Regions from separate parts of the Dehalococcoides sp. THU4 genome, predicted to be linked through region 2. Evidence: riboswitches for the same ligand, from Rfam matches in the RefSeq annotation. Region 2 holds a riboswitch; the other holds the start of a gene.
The links. Region 2 has a riboswitch for cobalamin ahead of ACE6F3_RS03270 (zinc-dependent dehydrogenase). Riboswitches for the same ligand answer to the same signal wherever they lie in the genome.
Positions count from the first base shown of each region.

Region 1: another riboswitch for cobalamin. It lies ahead of cobT (nicotinate-nucleotide--dimethylbenzimidazole phosphoribosyltransferase); the one in region 2 lies ahead of ACE6F3_RS03270 (zinc-dependent dehydrogenase).

Region 1 is NZ_CP171266.1:1,033,377-1,041,125, reverse strand. Features, by position in the region: gene ACE6F3_RS05515 (sensor histidine kinase) at 1-232, shown strand, start outside; gene trxA (thioredoxin) at 323-646, shown strand; gene cobU (bifunctional adenosylcobinamide kinase/adenosylcobinamide-phosphate guanylyltransferase) at 724-1,290, opposite strand; gene cobC (alpha-ribazole phosphatase) at 1,343-1,945, opposite strand; gene cobS (adenosylcobinamide-GDP ribazoletransferase) at 1,965-2,729, opposite strand; gene cobT (nicotinate-nucleotide--dimethylbenzimidazole phosphoribosyltransferase) at 2,767-3,825, opposite strand; cobalamin riboswitch at 3,981-4,179, opposite strand; gene ACE6F3_RS05485 (histidinol-phosphate transaminase) at 4,195-5,301, opposite strand; gene ACE6F3_RS05480 (cobalamin biosynthesis protein) at 5,285-6,211, opposite strand; gene ACE6F3_RS05475 (adenosylcobinamide amidohydrolase) at 6,213-6,983, opposite strand; gene ACE6F3_RS05470 (ABC transporter ATP-binding protein) at 6,973-7,749, opposite strand, start outside.
Region 2 is NZ_CP171266.1:606,845-614,593, reverse strand. Features, by position in the region: gene ACE6F3_RS03280 (PAS domain S-box protein) at 1-175, shown strand, start outside; gene trpD (anthranilate phosphoribosyltransferase) at 307-1,431, opposite strand; gene ACE6F3_RS03270 (zinc-dependent dehydrogenase) at 1,452-2,477, opposite strand; cobalamin riboswitch at 2,585-2,777, opposite strand; gene ACE6F3_RS03265 (FAD-dependent oxidoreductase) at 3,012-4,811, shown strand; gene ACE6F3_RS03260 (2TM domain-containing protein) at 4,946-5,233, shown strand; gene ACE6F3_RS03255 (acetyl-CoA carboxylase biotin carboxylase subunit) at 5,230-6,726, opposite strand; gene oadA (sodium-extruding oxaloacetate decarboxylase subunit alpha) at 6,716-7,749, opposite strand, start outside.

The sequences.
Region 1 (7,749 bases), 430 kb from region 2:
AGACTTCGGCAAATACAAAGCCACCCTGACCATAAAAGATAACGGCAGGGGGTTTTTGCTGCCGGAACGGGTGGGAGATTTGGCCGCTCTGGGCAAACTGGGACTGACCGGTATGCAGGAACGGGCACAGCTTATTGGCGGGCGGCTCTCCATCCAGTCCAAACCGGAGGTAGGTACCATGGTAACAGTAGCCGTACCAAATTCCGGCAACCTGGAGGATAATGAGGTTTAAAGCCTGATGCCAGTTTCAGGCCGCCTTGACAGCAAATGAACCTCAAAGTAGTATTAAAAGAGACAGGAATATACACTAAGGAGAAACAAGATGGTAATGGAAATAACCGACCAGAGTTTTGCGGCCGAGGTACTAAAATCAGATAAGCCCGTGCTGGTAGATTTTTGGGCACCGTGGTGCGGCCCCTGCCGCATGGTAGCCCCCATAATAGACAAATTATCTACTAAATACGAAGGTAAGTTTAAATTTTGCAAGCTGAATGTAGATGAAAATAAAACTACTGCCGCCCAATACCGGGTTATGTCCATACCTACCCTGCTGTTTTTCAAGGGAGGTCAGGTAGCTGACATGGTGGTAGGTGCAGTACCCGAATCTGCCTTAAGCCAGAAGATTGACCAGTTACTCCAGAAATAAATTTTTTAATACCCTATAAACAAAAACCCCCGTCTTTAGCGGGGGTTTTTCATATTCTGTTTACTATAAAACTGCCCCTAGCGGAGCAAAGGCTTAACCTGCATGGGCAGTCCGGCCACCATAAGGTACACATATTCCACATATGCACCCAGCATCTGGTTTGCCCTGCCCAGCAAATCCCGGTAAATTCTGGCCATGGCATTGGGCGGGATAAGCCCCGCACCCACGTCATTGGTCACCACAATAAATGACGCACCCGTCTTTTCCATAGCTTTTATAACATCGTTTATTTCTTTTTTAACTGCCGCATCCAGATAGTCAGCCGCATCACCGGTAAGCTCATCACCATGTTCAAGCATATACCGGCACATTATGTTATTTACCAGCAGGGTAATGCAGTCCAGTATAATCACATCGGCATTATTTCCCTGGGCAATTATTTTTTCACCCACCCCCAGACTGGCCTCTATAAGACCCCACTCAGGCGGACGGGCCTGCTGATGCCGCAGGATACGGGTTTTCATTTCATCATCACCGGCTTCGGCTGTTGCCACAAACACAATATTGCCGCCTATAGACTTGGCCAGTTCCTCAGCATAACTGCTTTTGCCGCTGCGGGCACCGCCGATAAGTAAATAATTCATTTTAATGACCCTCCGGTATTATAAAACGCCCTGCCTGAACAAAAGTTAAAAATCAGCCCAAGTGGGACTTGTCGTTCAGTTTTTCCAGTATAGACCCCTCAGGGTAAATATCCAGAACAGTTACCGAGCCAACACCCAGCGTAAACTGCCACCAGTGTTTGTAATCAATGCCCAGAAAATGGCAGATAAGGATACGGAAAACACCCCCGTGCCCCACCAGCAATAAAGTCTCATCCTCCCGGTGCTTGGAGAGCATTTTTACAAATTTAACAACCCGCTGGGCAAAATGTTCCATGCCTTCCCCGTCCGGGAAATGCACGTCAAAGCTGCCATCAGCCCATTTCTGGGCAATATCCGGGTAGCGTTCTAAAACATCATCGTAGGTAAGGCCCTCTACCCGCCCGAAATCTATTTCCTTCAAGTCATTATTTTTATTGACTGAAAGAGGCCGCCCGTAGGCAATGGTTTCAGCAGTTTCCATGCAGCGCTTAAGAGGACTGGAATAAATGGCATCTATCCTGACTGCAGACAAATATTCCCGCAGGGAGTTAGCCTGAGCATGGCCGGAGTCTGAAAGGCCGATATCACTATGCCCCCAGTAACGGCGGCAGTTATCTGTTTCGGTCTCCCCGTGACGCACCAGTATCAGTTTCATGCTATAAACTCCCTCTGTTTCAACTGAAATACCCGGACAAGGCCACTATAAATATCAGCGCCGCTACCTCGGTAAATTCGTTAATTGAGCCGTAAGTATCCCCGTTTAGTCCGCCAAGCCTGCGTCTGAAGAAAGATGCCAGATACATAACCAGCAGCCAGCTGCCGAACATAGCCAGCAACCCTGCCCAGCCGCCCAGTATTACACAGACTGCCAGACAGAAAATGGTAGCAAGCCACAAGCTGGCTTTTGCAGACCCGCCCTTAAGCTCTTTGCCCAAACCCTGTGACCTGACATACGGGTAACAAACCACCGCATAGACCATAGCCCAGCGGCTGATTACAGGAAACAGGATAAGCCCGGTTATGAAACCACCTGAAGGAAGGCTAACGATAGCGGCAAACTTTAAAAGTAACAGGCAGATTGCCGCAAGTACCCCGATAGCCCCCACCCCCGGCAAATGCATTACCTCCTGGGCGCGTTCAAATGACTTGTGGCCGGCGGCAATACCGTCAAAGGTATCTGTCAGGCCGTCAAGATGCAAACCGCCGGTAATCACCACCAGGCTTACTGTCAGCAAAGCGGCTGTAAGTACATCTGGTAAAAAAAGGCTGAAAACCCAGCCCAAAACGGCCAGTATCAACCCGACAATTAAACCCACCAGGGGGTAGAAGCCAAGTGAGCGGGCAAAATCCAGATGTGACTTCTCCCCCTGCCAGTCTTCTTTCAGCCAGGGGACAGGTATATTGGTAAGAAAGCGGAAAGCCGCTAAGAATGAACCCATATATATTTCCTCAAACCGGGATTATACCAGAATACACCTAACTTTGCTTTTCGGAAACCCCGGCATCTGCAAAAGAGGCCATCTCGTGCTGGATACGGTTGGATGCTTCAATAATATTCATGGCAAGGGCGGCACCTGTACCTTCACCCAGGCGCATATCCATTTTCAAAATAGCATCCAGCCCCATGTGTTCAAGCAAAATACGGTGTCCCGGCTCTACCGACTGGTGAGCGGCAAACATAAAGTCCTTTGCCTGCGGGCAGATAGTATACGCAATAAGTGCCGCCGCACCTGAAATAAATCCGTCTACAACCACCCCCACTCTGTTAGCTGCCGCACCCAGTATTACTCCTGCCAGACCGCCTATTTCATAGCCGCCCACCTTGGACAGCACATCCAGCGCATCTTGGGCATTGGGTTTGTTAAGGGAAATTGCCTTGGCAATGGCGTTGCGTTTCAGCTTCATCTGCTCGTCTGAAGCACCGGTACCCCGCCCGGTTACCTCTTCAAGTGACCGCCCGGTAATAACAGAGCAAATAGCGGCGGAGGGGGAAGTATTGCCGATACCCATATCACCGGTACCTACCAAATCCAGCCCTTTTTTAACCTCGGCGTTTACAATCTCTATACCTGTTTCAATAGCTTTTACCGCCTGCTCGCGGGTCATAGCCGGACCGTAAACCATGTTATTGGTACCGGGGGCAATATTGCGGTTGATTATATTCGGGTCTTCCGCCATGGGGGTGGCCACCCCCAAAGCAACCACCACATTACGCGCCCCCACCTGTCTGGAAAGGACATTTATGGCGGCACCGCCATGGGCGAAATTTTGCAGCATCTGGGCGGTTACTTCTTTGGGCCAGTTGTGAAACTTTTCATCAATAATACCGTGGTCGCCAGCCATAGTTATAATGGCTTTGCGAGCAGTTTGGGGCTTGGCATCCCCCTGAATGCCTGCAAGCTGAACCGCAATTGCTTCCAGCTTGCCTAAAGAACCCTGTGGTTTAGTCAGGATATCCTGATGGGCCTGAGCCTTGGTCATGGCCTCTTTATCAAGCCCGTGTATCTTTGCCAGTGTTGCATTTAATAGTTCCATATTTTTAAAACTCCTATATTAAAAACTTTGGTCATAATATCCATAGTGGTATCTCAGGCTATGCTCAGTTTATCCTCCTCTGGCGCCTGCCCAAATAAAAAAGGGGCTGGCACATCTCAAAATATCTTCAAGATGAGCCGGCCCCTTTACCATCAGGTATCCGGTTTGGTGTTAACACGTCTTCTGGCTTCCGGATTATCCCCCGGTTCCGCCCTTCCCATCAGGGTACTGCCCTGACAGTGGCCGCACAAAAAGTGCTTTAAGAAACCAGAGTCCCCGGTTACAGCGGCGGGACCGCCACGGATTCAAACCGTGTTCCGTTTGCTAATCACCATTAAAAACTATATCAGACAAAACCCTGCCAGTCAATCAGGCTGGATAAATCTCAGACTTACTTTTCAATTCAGCCGCAACCGCAAGCAGGCGTTCACACTCACTTTGGGTGCGGGGAGCAATGCGGACATACTGCGGCAAACCGAATGAAGTGCAGTCCCGCACCATAAGCCCGTGCTTAAGGAGTGCCGAACGGAAATCCGCGGCCTTTTTCACTTTCAGCAGGAAAAAATTGGTCTCGGAGGGCAGCACTCTAAAGCCCAAGCCTGCAAAACCCTGCCTGAGATACTCCTTAGAGGCCTTTATCTTTTTCTCAGATTCCGCCAGATAGCTGGGGTGACACAGGCAAACAAGCCCGGCTTTCTGGGCGGCAGCATTAACATTCCACGGCGGACAGACCTTTTTAAGGTTGGTTATTATCTCCGCCGAAGCCATGCCATAACCAAGCCTCAGCCCGGCCAAAGCGCAATCTTTGGTCATAGAGCGGATAACTATAATATTGCCCGTTTCAAGCAAATCTGTTGAATTCCAGCCGCCTTCAGCAAAGGCTATATAAGCTTCGTCCAGCACCAGCAGGGTATCAGTGCAGGCGCTCAGCACTTTTTCAATATCCGCTTTAGAAAGATAAACCCCGGTCGGGTTATTGGGATTGCAGATAAATACCGCTTTGGGCTGGTGTTTTTTAATAAGACGGCAGGTCACATCTAAATCAAACTTGAATCCGCTTTCTTCGTCTGCCCACTGCTCAATTATATCCGCACCGGCCACTTCTGCTGCCAGTTCATATTCCCCGAAGGTGGGTTTAAGTATTAAAACCGTATCCCCCACCCCGAAATACGCCCCGGCAACCAGACGGATAATTTCCATAGAACCGTTGCCCATAATCAGGTTTTCGGGCTTAAGCGAAAGCCTGCCCGCCAGGTATTCTTTTAGTTCGGCAGAATCTGAATCAGGGTAGCGGTCAATCACCAGAGAGCAAAGGGCATTTTTAAGCTCAACAGGTACCGGATAGGGATTTGAGCTTACCGAAAAATCCATAACCGCATCCGGGCTGATACCCAGTTTTCTAAGCTCGGCATAGTTCGGCCCGCCGTGGTAACACGGCTTTAATTTTTCTACCTGCGGCTTAGGCGATACGGACAAAATAAATCACTCCTGCGCTTATTAAAACCCAGATAAAGGCCGCACTGTTTATAAGCAGCAGCGAACGGCTGATAGTTTGGGGAACAAGCTCCCTGATATTATCCCCTAAAGAATAGTGTCCCACTTTTTCCAGACAAACTTCAAGGGCACCGGCCGCAGTCGCCATTGGCCAGCCGGCATTGGGGCTTTGGGTCTTGGCGTGGTCACGCCACATTATCCGCCATGCCCCTGCCGGGCTGTAACGCCCAAAGAAGCTGGCAATCAGTATGCACAAGGCAGACAGTCTGGACGGAATAAAATTAAGCACATCATCAAATCTGGCGGCAAACTTGCCCAGATATTCGTATTTGCCGCGGTAACCCACCATGCTGTCAAAGGTGCTAACTACCCGGTAGGCCATAACACCGGGCACGCCGAATATCAGAAAGAAAAAGAGCGGCGCCACAAACCCGTCTCCGATACTCTCCGCCACAGATTCCACCGCCGCCGCCACCAGTTTGGGCTGAGGCAGTTTGGAGGTATCACGTGAAACCAGTGAGCGGAGCTCAAAACGGGCCTGGGCAATGTCATCTTTTTCTAACAATTGTTTAATCAGCAAAGCGGCCTTACGCAAGCCGGTTACCGTAAAACACATCTTGAGTAAAACGGCTGACACTATTATGTAAACTACACTGTTTACTCCATGCAGCCAGTCCAGCAGAAAATATACCGGTATAAAAAAAAGTGCCATGGCAATAAAAACCATGACTATACCGTAAACAAACTGGTAGACCCGGCCGCCCTTAAACCCTGCCCGCTCAAAAATGGCAATTACCCTGCCCATATAGGCTACCGGATGAAAAGCATTAGGCGGGTCTCCAAAAACCAAATCAATAATGAGCGCCAGCAGGAATATAAAAAGGACTTCCAACCTAATGCCCTTTTCTGCTGGCCATACGCTTGGTCAGGGCTTCTTTTATAGCCAGGGTCACACTCCGCCCCATCAGTTCGCCCAGCAAAGTATGCCCGCCCACGTAGGTTGCCTTGTCACCTGTGCCGGAAACTGCCACTATCTGGTCAGTGCCGGTGCCGCTGGCTTTTAGGCCGGGGGTATAAGCACTCATGACACCCAGTTCATCCAAAGCAATAGTCTTTGCCTCGGTAGCGGTTATAAAACAGGAAGCCAGAGCAGACTGCGGCAGGCTTTCGCTGGTAAGAATAATAGTATTTATAGTGCCGAAGGGTTTGAACTTGCCGTTACGGTCAATACCCGAAGACTTATCCTGCCCAATGCGTAAGGCATTAGACTCCACCCCGGCAGTAGCCAGAACCGCCACCCACAAATCACCCTGTTTTTCTTCATGGAAGGCCAGATGGTCCATGGTAACCCCGGTGGATAAAACCAGCACTTTGGAAAGGGGAATGCCGATAGCACTCAGGGCTTTGGAAAAAACCTGACGGTAATAGCCATTCCAGCTTAATTTATCATTATGCAGACGCGGCCAGATAGCATCCGGCAGATAAATATTGCAGACTGCCTTGACCTTGCGGTAACCCTGCCTGCCGGAAAGTGCCTGCCGTTCTTCGGGAAAAGTAATCACTAAAGCATTGGCGGGAACACCCCAGACCTCATGCTCAATAACCTCGGCCTTTATGCCGTGAAATTCGGCAACTGTCCGGATATTTACCTGCTCAGCGGGCACCCGTGCCTCCCTTTTCGCCGTTTGCACAGCGGGTATTACCTAAACGCGGCAGTACCGCCGGAAGTCCGCTTAGGGGATGAGTATGGACATAACTGCCGGGGCCGTAAACACGGCTGATATTTTCAGTGGTTATTACCTCGGCCGGACTGCCGTCTGCATGAATGCCGTTGTGATCAATAAGTATCAGCCTTTCACAATAATGGGCAGCCAGATTAAGGTCGTGCAAGGCGGCAATTACGGTAATATTCCGTTCGCGGCACTCTGATTTTATAAGGTCAAGTACCTCTATCTGGCGGCCTATATCCAGGTTGGAAGTAGGCTCATCCAGCAAAATAGCCTCGGTTTTCTGGCATAAAGAACGGGCAATGACTACACTTTGTATTTCACCGCCCGACAGTTCGCCTATTTGTCTTTCAGCCAGATGCAGTACCCCTGCCCTCTCCATAGCCTCCCAGGCAATGGCAATATCCTTGCGGCTTTCATATTGAAACGTTCCCATATGAGGGTTTCGACCCATCAGGACAATCTCAAAAGCGGTAAAAGCGCTGGGAAGTACCGGTATCTGAGGCACAACCCCTACCATTTTAGCCAGCTCCAGGCGGGGGATAGTACGCGAATCACGCCCGTTTATGTAAATATGCCCCAGACGCGGCTCTATAACTCTGGCCAAAGATTTTATCAGGGTAGACTTGCCTGAACCATTCGGCCCTACCAAACCTATCATTTCACCGGGCATGGTTTTAAAGCTGACATTCCTTAAAACATC
Region 2 (7,749 bases):
AGGTAAGGGTACCGGACTGGGGCTTTCCATCTGCCATGGCATTATTGAAGAACACCATGGCAGAATATCAGCGGAAAGCACCCCCGGCAACGGGGCTACTTTCCGTATAGAACTGCCGTTTGCAGATATTAAACCGGCCTCAACCGCTGACAGCATCAGCCCAAGCACCGGTTAATCTTCTAATACGTATTAAACACGTATATTAAGGCATCCCGGGTTAAATCTCTACCGCAAGCCAAGCGGGCTTGCCAAAAAACAGCGCCGTGATTTGCGCTTGGCTGACTTTTACCCCCCAAATAAATACCCTTAGCTGACCTTTGTTCCGTCCAGTTCAGCCAGCAGGCTGTCCAGCCGGGCAAGACCGGCTTGGGGGTTGGAATTCTGGGTCTGCACCCACTGCCGGAGCTTGGCAATAGCCGCACCGGAACGGATTATCTCCGCCGCTTTAGCATAACCCTGCTGAAGGCTGTCAGCCTCACCGGCTATATAAAAAACAGGAGCAGCATTCAGACAAACCGCGTCAAAGGCAGCCCCGTTTTCACCGCCAGAAAGAATACGGAGAAGCCGCAGGGTTTCGCGTTGTTTATCCCCTGAAGTAAGAATATCCTCCATCCGGCCGGGTTTTAAACCAAAATCTGCCGGGGACAAGCTGTAGTTAATAATCTGCCCGTCTTCGCCAAGCTCGGCAATGAGGCTTTCGCCCAAAACGGAAAGTTCATCCATTCCCCGGCCGCCGGGGGCAGAGCCGTAGATAACCAGGGCTTTTTTATAACCTATCTCACGCATCACCTCGGCCACCGGCTGCAATAGTTCGGCCGAATATACCCCCCTGACCGCATAACGGGGCAAAGCCGGGTTTGCCAGCGAACCGGCAATATTAAGGGTAGTCCCGAAACGTATCTGGGAAAGAATACGGAAAAGAGCCTGGGGGTGAACCTGGGCGCTCATGCCGTTAAAAATGCCTATACCCGCCGTTTCAATACTCCGCCTGACGGTCTCCACGTCTGTTTCCACGTCAACACCCAGTGATTCCAGCATATCAATAGTCCCTAAGCTGCCGGAAAGGGCTCTGGCACCGTGTTTTGCCAGTACCACCCCGCCCGCCGCCGCCACAATGGAAGCAGCCGTGCTGATGTTAAAGGTCTTCAGGCTGTCCATGCCCGTACCGCAGTTATCCACCAAAGGTTTATTGACCAAAGGCTTAACCCTTACCGTATCCTGCTCATATATAGCTTCCCAGACACCGGCTATCTCCGGTGCTGTTTCACCCTTGGCGGTTAGGGCGGCCATAAAGGCACCCTGCTGGAGGTCAGGCTGTTCATTCCGCATTATCTGGCAGAAACAGTCTTTTACTTCCTCACGGTTAAGATTTTCCTTGGAAATAAGGCGGCTTATGACAGCCCCGAAATTTTTTACCCTGTTTTCGTCCACTTTTGTTTCCCCCTTTTTTATTAAAATTTGATAATTGTTTTAAGGCCTTTTAGCTTTTCCACCCCCAGAAAAGCCTCCTCTATATCTGAAATACCCGTTACCCGGCTGATAAGCCTTTTTACAGGTATAATCCCATCCGTTATCAGGCTAAGTGCCCGGGCATTATCCGCTGGAGTAGAGCCGTAAGAGCCGCTCAAGGCCAGCTCCCGGTAATGGATAGTGTTGGCGTCAAGGCTGAATTCAGAGCGGTCTTTAGGCAGGCCGGAAAAGAAATTTATCCGCCCGCCGGGGCTCAAAACAGAGGGCAGCTCTCCCACTTCTACCCCCGAACTGGCAATCAGAATCACATCTACCCCCGCCCCCCCGGTCTGCTCATAAACCCCCTGTTTAAGGCTGGTCTTTGCCAAATCTATCACCCCGTCAGGGCAGGCCAGTTCCGCCCCACACACCCTGTCAGGCAGGACTTCGGCCATAAGCACCTTTTCCGCCCCGTTATGCCGGGCGAGCATGGCCTGTAAAAGACCTAAAGGCCCAGCCCCCAGCACCAGCACCCGATCTCCGTCCCCCACCCGGCTAACAGACTGACTGTGGATACAGCTGGCAAGCGGCTCTGCCAGAGAGGCTTCTTCGTCTGAAACATTCCCAGGTATTATGTTAAGCCCGCCAGGCAGGCTTTCAGGGGGAAGTGCCATATATTCGGCCAAGCCCCCGTCATAATTAAAACCTATTATTTTCACCTGCCCGCACAAATTCTCCCTGCCCTGCAGGCAAAGCGGGCAAACCCCGCAGGCAATACCCGGATAAACCTGCACCCTGTCACCCGCCTTGAAATCAGGGTGTTCAGAGCAGGCTACCACAGCGGCTATTTCATGCCCCAGTATCCGGGGATACTTAAGGTCACGGTGTCCCCGCCGGAACATCTTTACGTCTGTGCCGCAGATTGCACAGCAGGCTACCTCCAAGAGCACACCACCCTTGGGGCAGGACGGAGTGTCCACCTCCGCCAGGCTAAGTTTAGCCGGTTCTTCCAGCAAGACCGCTTTCATATTTCCCCCCATAATAAAAAATCCCCAAACCACCAAGGTTTGAGGATTAAAAAAAATAAAACCCCAAACCTTTCGGCTCAGGGATTTACCATTTCCCACGGCCATTTTCCGCGAAACTCTATACCGGCAGATATTCTGGCTTACGGCTCAACCTACTCACCGGGCCTTCCCGCTTCATTTTAATGAAACAGTGGCGTATTCCAGTTTTCGTCCCCGTATACAGCGGCGGGACCGCACCTGATTCTAACAGGCTTCCCTTTTAAGCTTTTGTTACAAAGCACCGGCAGACCATATTCAATTAGACTTGATTTTAATTAGTTATTTCTGTTTTGTCAATACTTATTTTAGCCGCATTTTGCCCAAAAAACAGCTGCTTTAAAAGCCGGGTGGATAAAGAATTAAATGGGTGGTAGAATAGAGCAGTTTGGCTCACAGGTGAGCTTGCAGATTGACAATGTACTATATGTTGCAAGTATAATATCAGGAACTAGGTCTTTTAAATATCGGCTTAAATATTTTGTAGAAGAGACATATATGGCCAAAACAAAAGCACCTGCAGACAAAATGGAACCGGCTGAAGAAATCAAACAGGACGGCAAGGTAGTTTCTACCAAGCGTACCGCCGGCAGTGAGTTTTTCTGGACACAGAGCCGCTGCACCGGATGTAACCGCTGTGCCAGCATCTGCCCGGTAGATGCTATCAAACTGGATAGGGATAAGACACCCACCAAACGGGTCGGCACCGCTCCCTGCACCCGCGCCTGCCCCGCCGGATTGGATATCCCCCGCTATGTCCGCTTTGTAGCTGAGGGCAACGCCCCGGCTGCCACTGCTGTTATGAGAGAGAAAATACCCTTCCCTTCAGTGTGCGGTTATGTCTGTTTCCACCCCTGTGAACTGGAGTGCCAGCGCCAGAAATTTGACGAGCCTATTGCTATTCGGGCTTTAAAGAGATATGCCGCTGAAAATGACGACGGCAGTTGGAAAAATAACCTTAAAATTGCCCCTTCCACCGGCAAAAAGGTAGCTATTATCGGTTCCGGCCCGGCCGGACTTACCTCAGCCTACTTTTTGACCCTGCTGGGGCACGAAGCAACTATATTTGAATCCATGGAATACGCCGGCGGCAAGATGTTTTACAGTATACCAGAGCATCAGCTGCCCAAAGATATACTCAATAAAGAAATTAAGGCCATCACCGACCTGGGCGTAACTATCCATACCTCCTGCCAGGTGCAGTCCGTACAGACCCTGTTCAAACAGGGATACGATTCGGTCCTCCTTTCCACCGGCGTACTCGGTCTGGACGAAGGGCTGCTCCTTCCCTGTGATGAAACCGTTGAATCAGACCTGATGCAGGGCAGTGATTTCCTTAAGAATATAAAATCATCCACCAAAGAAAGTCTGGGTGACAAAGTAGTAATAATAGGCGGCGGCATTGAAGCTTACAACAGTGCCTTTGCCGCTAAGAGCCTGGGGGTCTCAGAGGTGCATCTGGTTTGCAGCCGCCACGCCGGCAGCAAGGAAGCCTCCCCGGAGGAAGTAGACCGGGCTATAGATGCAGGTGTGACTGTTCATCCATCACTGGATTTTGCAAAGCTGGTCAGGCTGGACGGCAAAATTGAGGGAGTGGAACTTTTCCGTATCCGCTCTTACGGATATGACAAAGAAAATAAACTCCATTATGAGATAATAAATGATACACACCGCTTTATAGCGGCAGATACAGTTATCACTACGGTTACTTCCAATGAAAAACCGGGGGCGGATTATCTTTCCGTAGTCCAGCCCGGCGTATTTGCCGCCGGTGACGGCATCAGCGGTGCCCGCTCGGTCATTGAGGCTATGGCCGCCGGACGTTCGGTAGCCGGTCTGATTGACAAATATCTGGGGGGCGAAGGCAATCTGGATGAGACTCTGGCCCCGCCTGAAAAAAATATCAAACCCCTTAACGAACCTAAGGGTCAAAACCGCTCTCAGGTAGAGCTTAGTCTGGTAAAACAGGCCGGCGGTGACAAAGTGGAGATTGAAAAAACTCTGTCTCCCGAAGCTGCCAAGAAGGAAGCCCAGAGATGTCTGCGGTGTGATATTGTTCATCAGGTACATGACTATAGTCTGGATACCTCCAGCTGCACCTACTGCGGACGGTGCGTAGACGCCTGCTACTGGGATGCCATTACCAGCGGTTACGGTTATGAAGCCGCCGCCAAGAAACGCAAGGCAGAGATAACCGCTCTGGAGGAAAAGAATGGCGTTTACAACTACGCTATCCGGATTCTGCCTGTTGCCATAGGCCTTATGATAATAGCTGCCGCTGTGGCTAAACTTTTCTAATAGCAGATAATTCATAGCATTTGCAGACTGCCGGCTTTAAAACCCGGCAGTTTTTTTGTACCCGGATTTAGCTCTAAAGGCTTGATAACCCCGGTGAAATAAAGCATAATTCTGGGTGAAGGAAGGCAGATAACATGAAACAGCTGACTGATGACGAAATCTACCGTATTGCCCAGAAAAGGGTCAAGGAAAAGAAGGATTTTTACAATCACCTGTCGGTTTATATAGTGATAAACCTGATGCTTATAGGTATCTGGGCATTTACCGGCAGTTCATACCCCTGGTTTATTTTTCCCCTGGGGGGCTGGGGTATCGGGCTGATTTTTCACTTCCTGAGTGTTTTCGGCTTCATGCGTGACGAAAGTGACTGGGAAAACAAGGAAATCCAGAAAGAGATTGGGCGTTTAAAGAAAAACCTTTAAACGCCGGTTATCTCATCTTCATCAATTTCAGCCGGAAGCTGGGTCAGAGCGGCAACCGCCGCAATAGCGGCAATCCTCCGGGTATCGTCAAATATTTCGGACAGCTTCTCTTCCAGCGGCTGTTCTTCACTCATGATACGCTTCATCTCATCAAGCAGGGTGGTTTCTTTTTCAATGAAATGGGTATGCAAATTCCCGGCCACAAAATTGGGATTAACCAGAACCGCCTTATGGAAGGGGATATTGGTCTTAACCCCTACTATAATGTATTCGTAAAGGGCGCGCCGCATACGGGCTATGGCTTCTTCGCGGGTGCGTCCCCAGACAATCAGCTTGGATATCATGGGGTCATACAGGTAAGGTATGTTATAGCGGGTATGAACGCCGCTGTCCACCCGCACTCCGATACCGCCGGGTGAACGGTAACCCTTCAGTTTGGCCGCCGAGGGGGCAAACTCATTCAAGGGGTCTTCGGCGTTTATGCGGCACTCTATAGCCCAACCCCGCATATGAACGTCTTCCTGTTTGAAAGAAAGCTCATCTCCGGAGGCTACCATTATCTGTTCTTTGACTATATCTATGCCGGTAACCATTTCGGTAACAGGGTGTTCCACCTGCACCCGGGTATTGGCTTCAAGGAAGTAAAACTGGCCGTTTGAAAAGATAAATTCAATAGTACCGGCACCCTCATAGTTAACCCACTTGCCGGCCTTGATAGCCACTTCACCCATTTTCTTGCGGAGTTCGGGGGTAATAACCGGTGAAGGGGCTTCTTCAATAAGTTTCTGATAACGCCGCTGGATAGAACATTCCCTCTCACCCAGATAAACCACATTCCCCTGTGAATCACCCATTATCTGTATCTCTATATGGCGGGGATTGGATATGTATTTTTCAATATAGACTTCGGCCAGACCAAAGGTATTTCCGGCTACTTTCTGGGAGGATTCTATGGCATCTTTAAGTTCGTCCGGGCCGTTTGCCACCCGCATACCGATACCGCCGCCGCCGCCGCTGGGTTTGATAATAACCGGGTAACCGATAGCCGCGGCCGCTTCGGTGGCCTGCTCAATACCGGAAACACAGCCTTCGGTGCCGGGCAGTACCGGCACACCCGCCTTTTTCATTTCACGTCTGGCGGCAATCTTGTTGCCCATCAGCTCTATAACCCGGCTGCTGGGGCCTATAAACTTGATGCCGGCCTTTTCCAGAGCCAGTGCAAAACCGGGGTTTTCAGATAAAAAACCGTATCCGGGGTGAACCCCGTCTACCCCCGCTTTTTTGGCAGCCGAGACTATCTTTTTTATATTCAGATAGCTCTCAGACAGCTGGGAAGGGCCGATATGATAAGCTTCGTCTGCATACTTTACAAAAAGAGCGCCTTTGTCAGCATCCGAATAAACGGCAACAGTCTTTATGCCCAGCTCACGGCAGGCACGCATAATGCGTATGGCTATCTCACCCCTGTTGGCAACCAGTATTTTATTTAGCATCTGGCTCAATCACCATAATTACGTCTTTGCTGCCCACCACTTCGCCCTCGTAAGCATATATCTCTGAAACTACCCCGCTGACAGCGGCGGTAACATCATTTTCCATCTTCATAGCCTCAATGGTGGCCACCACTTCACCTTCGCTAACCTTGTCCCCTTCCTTCACCTTCAGTGAAAGAAGCATACCCTGCATGGGGGAGACAACCGCCCCGGGATGTGAGGCCGTAGGCTTGGCAGCTTTGGGGGCTTCGCCAACCGCACCGGCCTTAGCGGAAACCTTGACCGTAAAGACTTCTCCGTCTACCTCAACGCTGTATTCAGCCGAACCATTAAAGACCGGAGCGGATTTAGCTTCGGTTTTGGCTTCAGCTTTGGCTGCTTCAGGGGTGGACGGCAAAAGGCACTCTTCCTTGCACTCACCCTTGAGGAACTTGGCCGCTACCTCAGGGTACATGGCATAAGTCAAAAGGTCTTCTTCGGTTTTGAGTATACCCAGCTTTTCACCTTCGGCCTTCATCTTGGGCAATTCCGGCTCAAGTAAAGCCCCCGGCCTGACACTGATGGGTTTTTCATCACCGATAATAGCTTTGCGTATTTCTTCATTTACCGCACCGGGTATTTTGCCGTAATACCCCAGCAGGTAATTTTTAGTTTCTTTGGTAACCTGTTTGTAGCGAGCGCCGCTCAGCACGTTCAAAATAGCCTGCGTGCCTACAATCTGGCTTGACGGGGTAACCAGCGGGGGGTAGCCCAAATCCGCCCTTACTTTGGGTACTTCGGCCAGTACCTGCGGCAGTTTGTCAAAGGCATTCTGCTGGCGAAGCTGGCTGACCAGGTTTGAAATCATACCGCCGGGTATCTGGTGGAGAAGCACCCCGATACTCGGCTGGGTGGCTTCGCAGGTATAAAGGCAGCGGTAAGTAGAGCTTATTTTATTAAACTCCTCACCTATTTCGCTCATCAGTTCCAGATTAAGCCCGGTATCCAGTTTCGTACCCTGAAAAGCGGCCACGAAACTTTCGG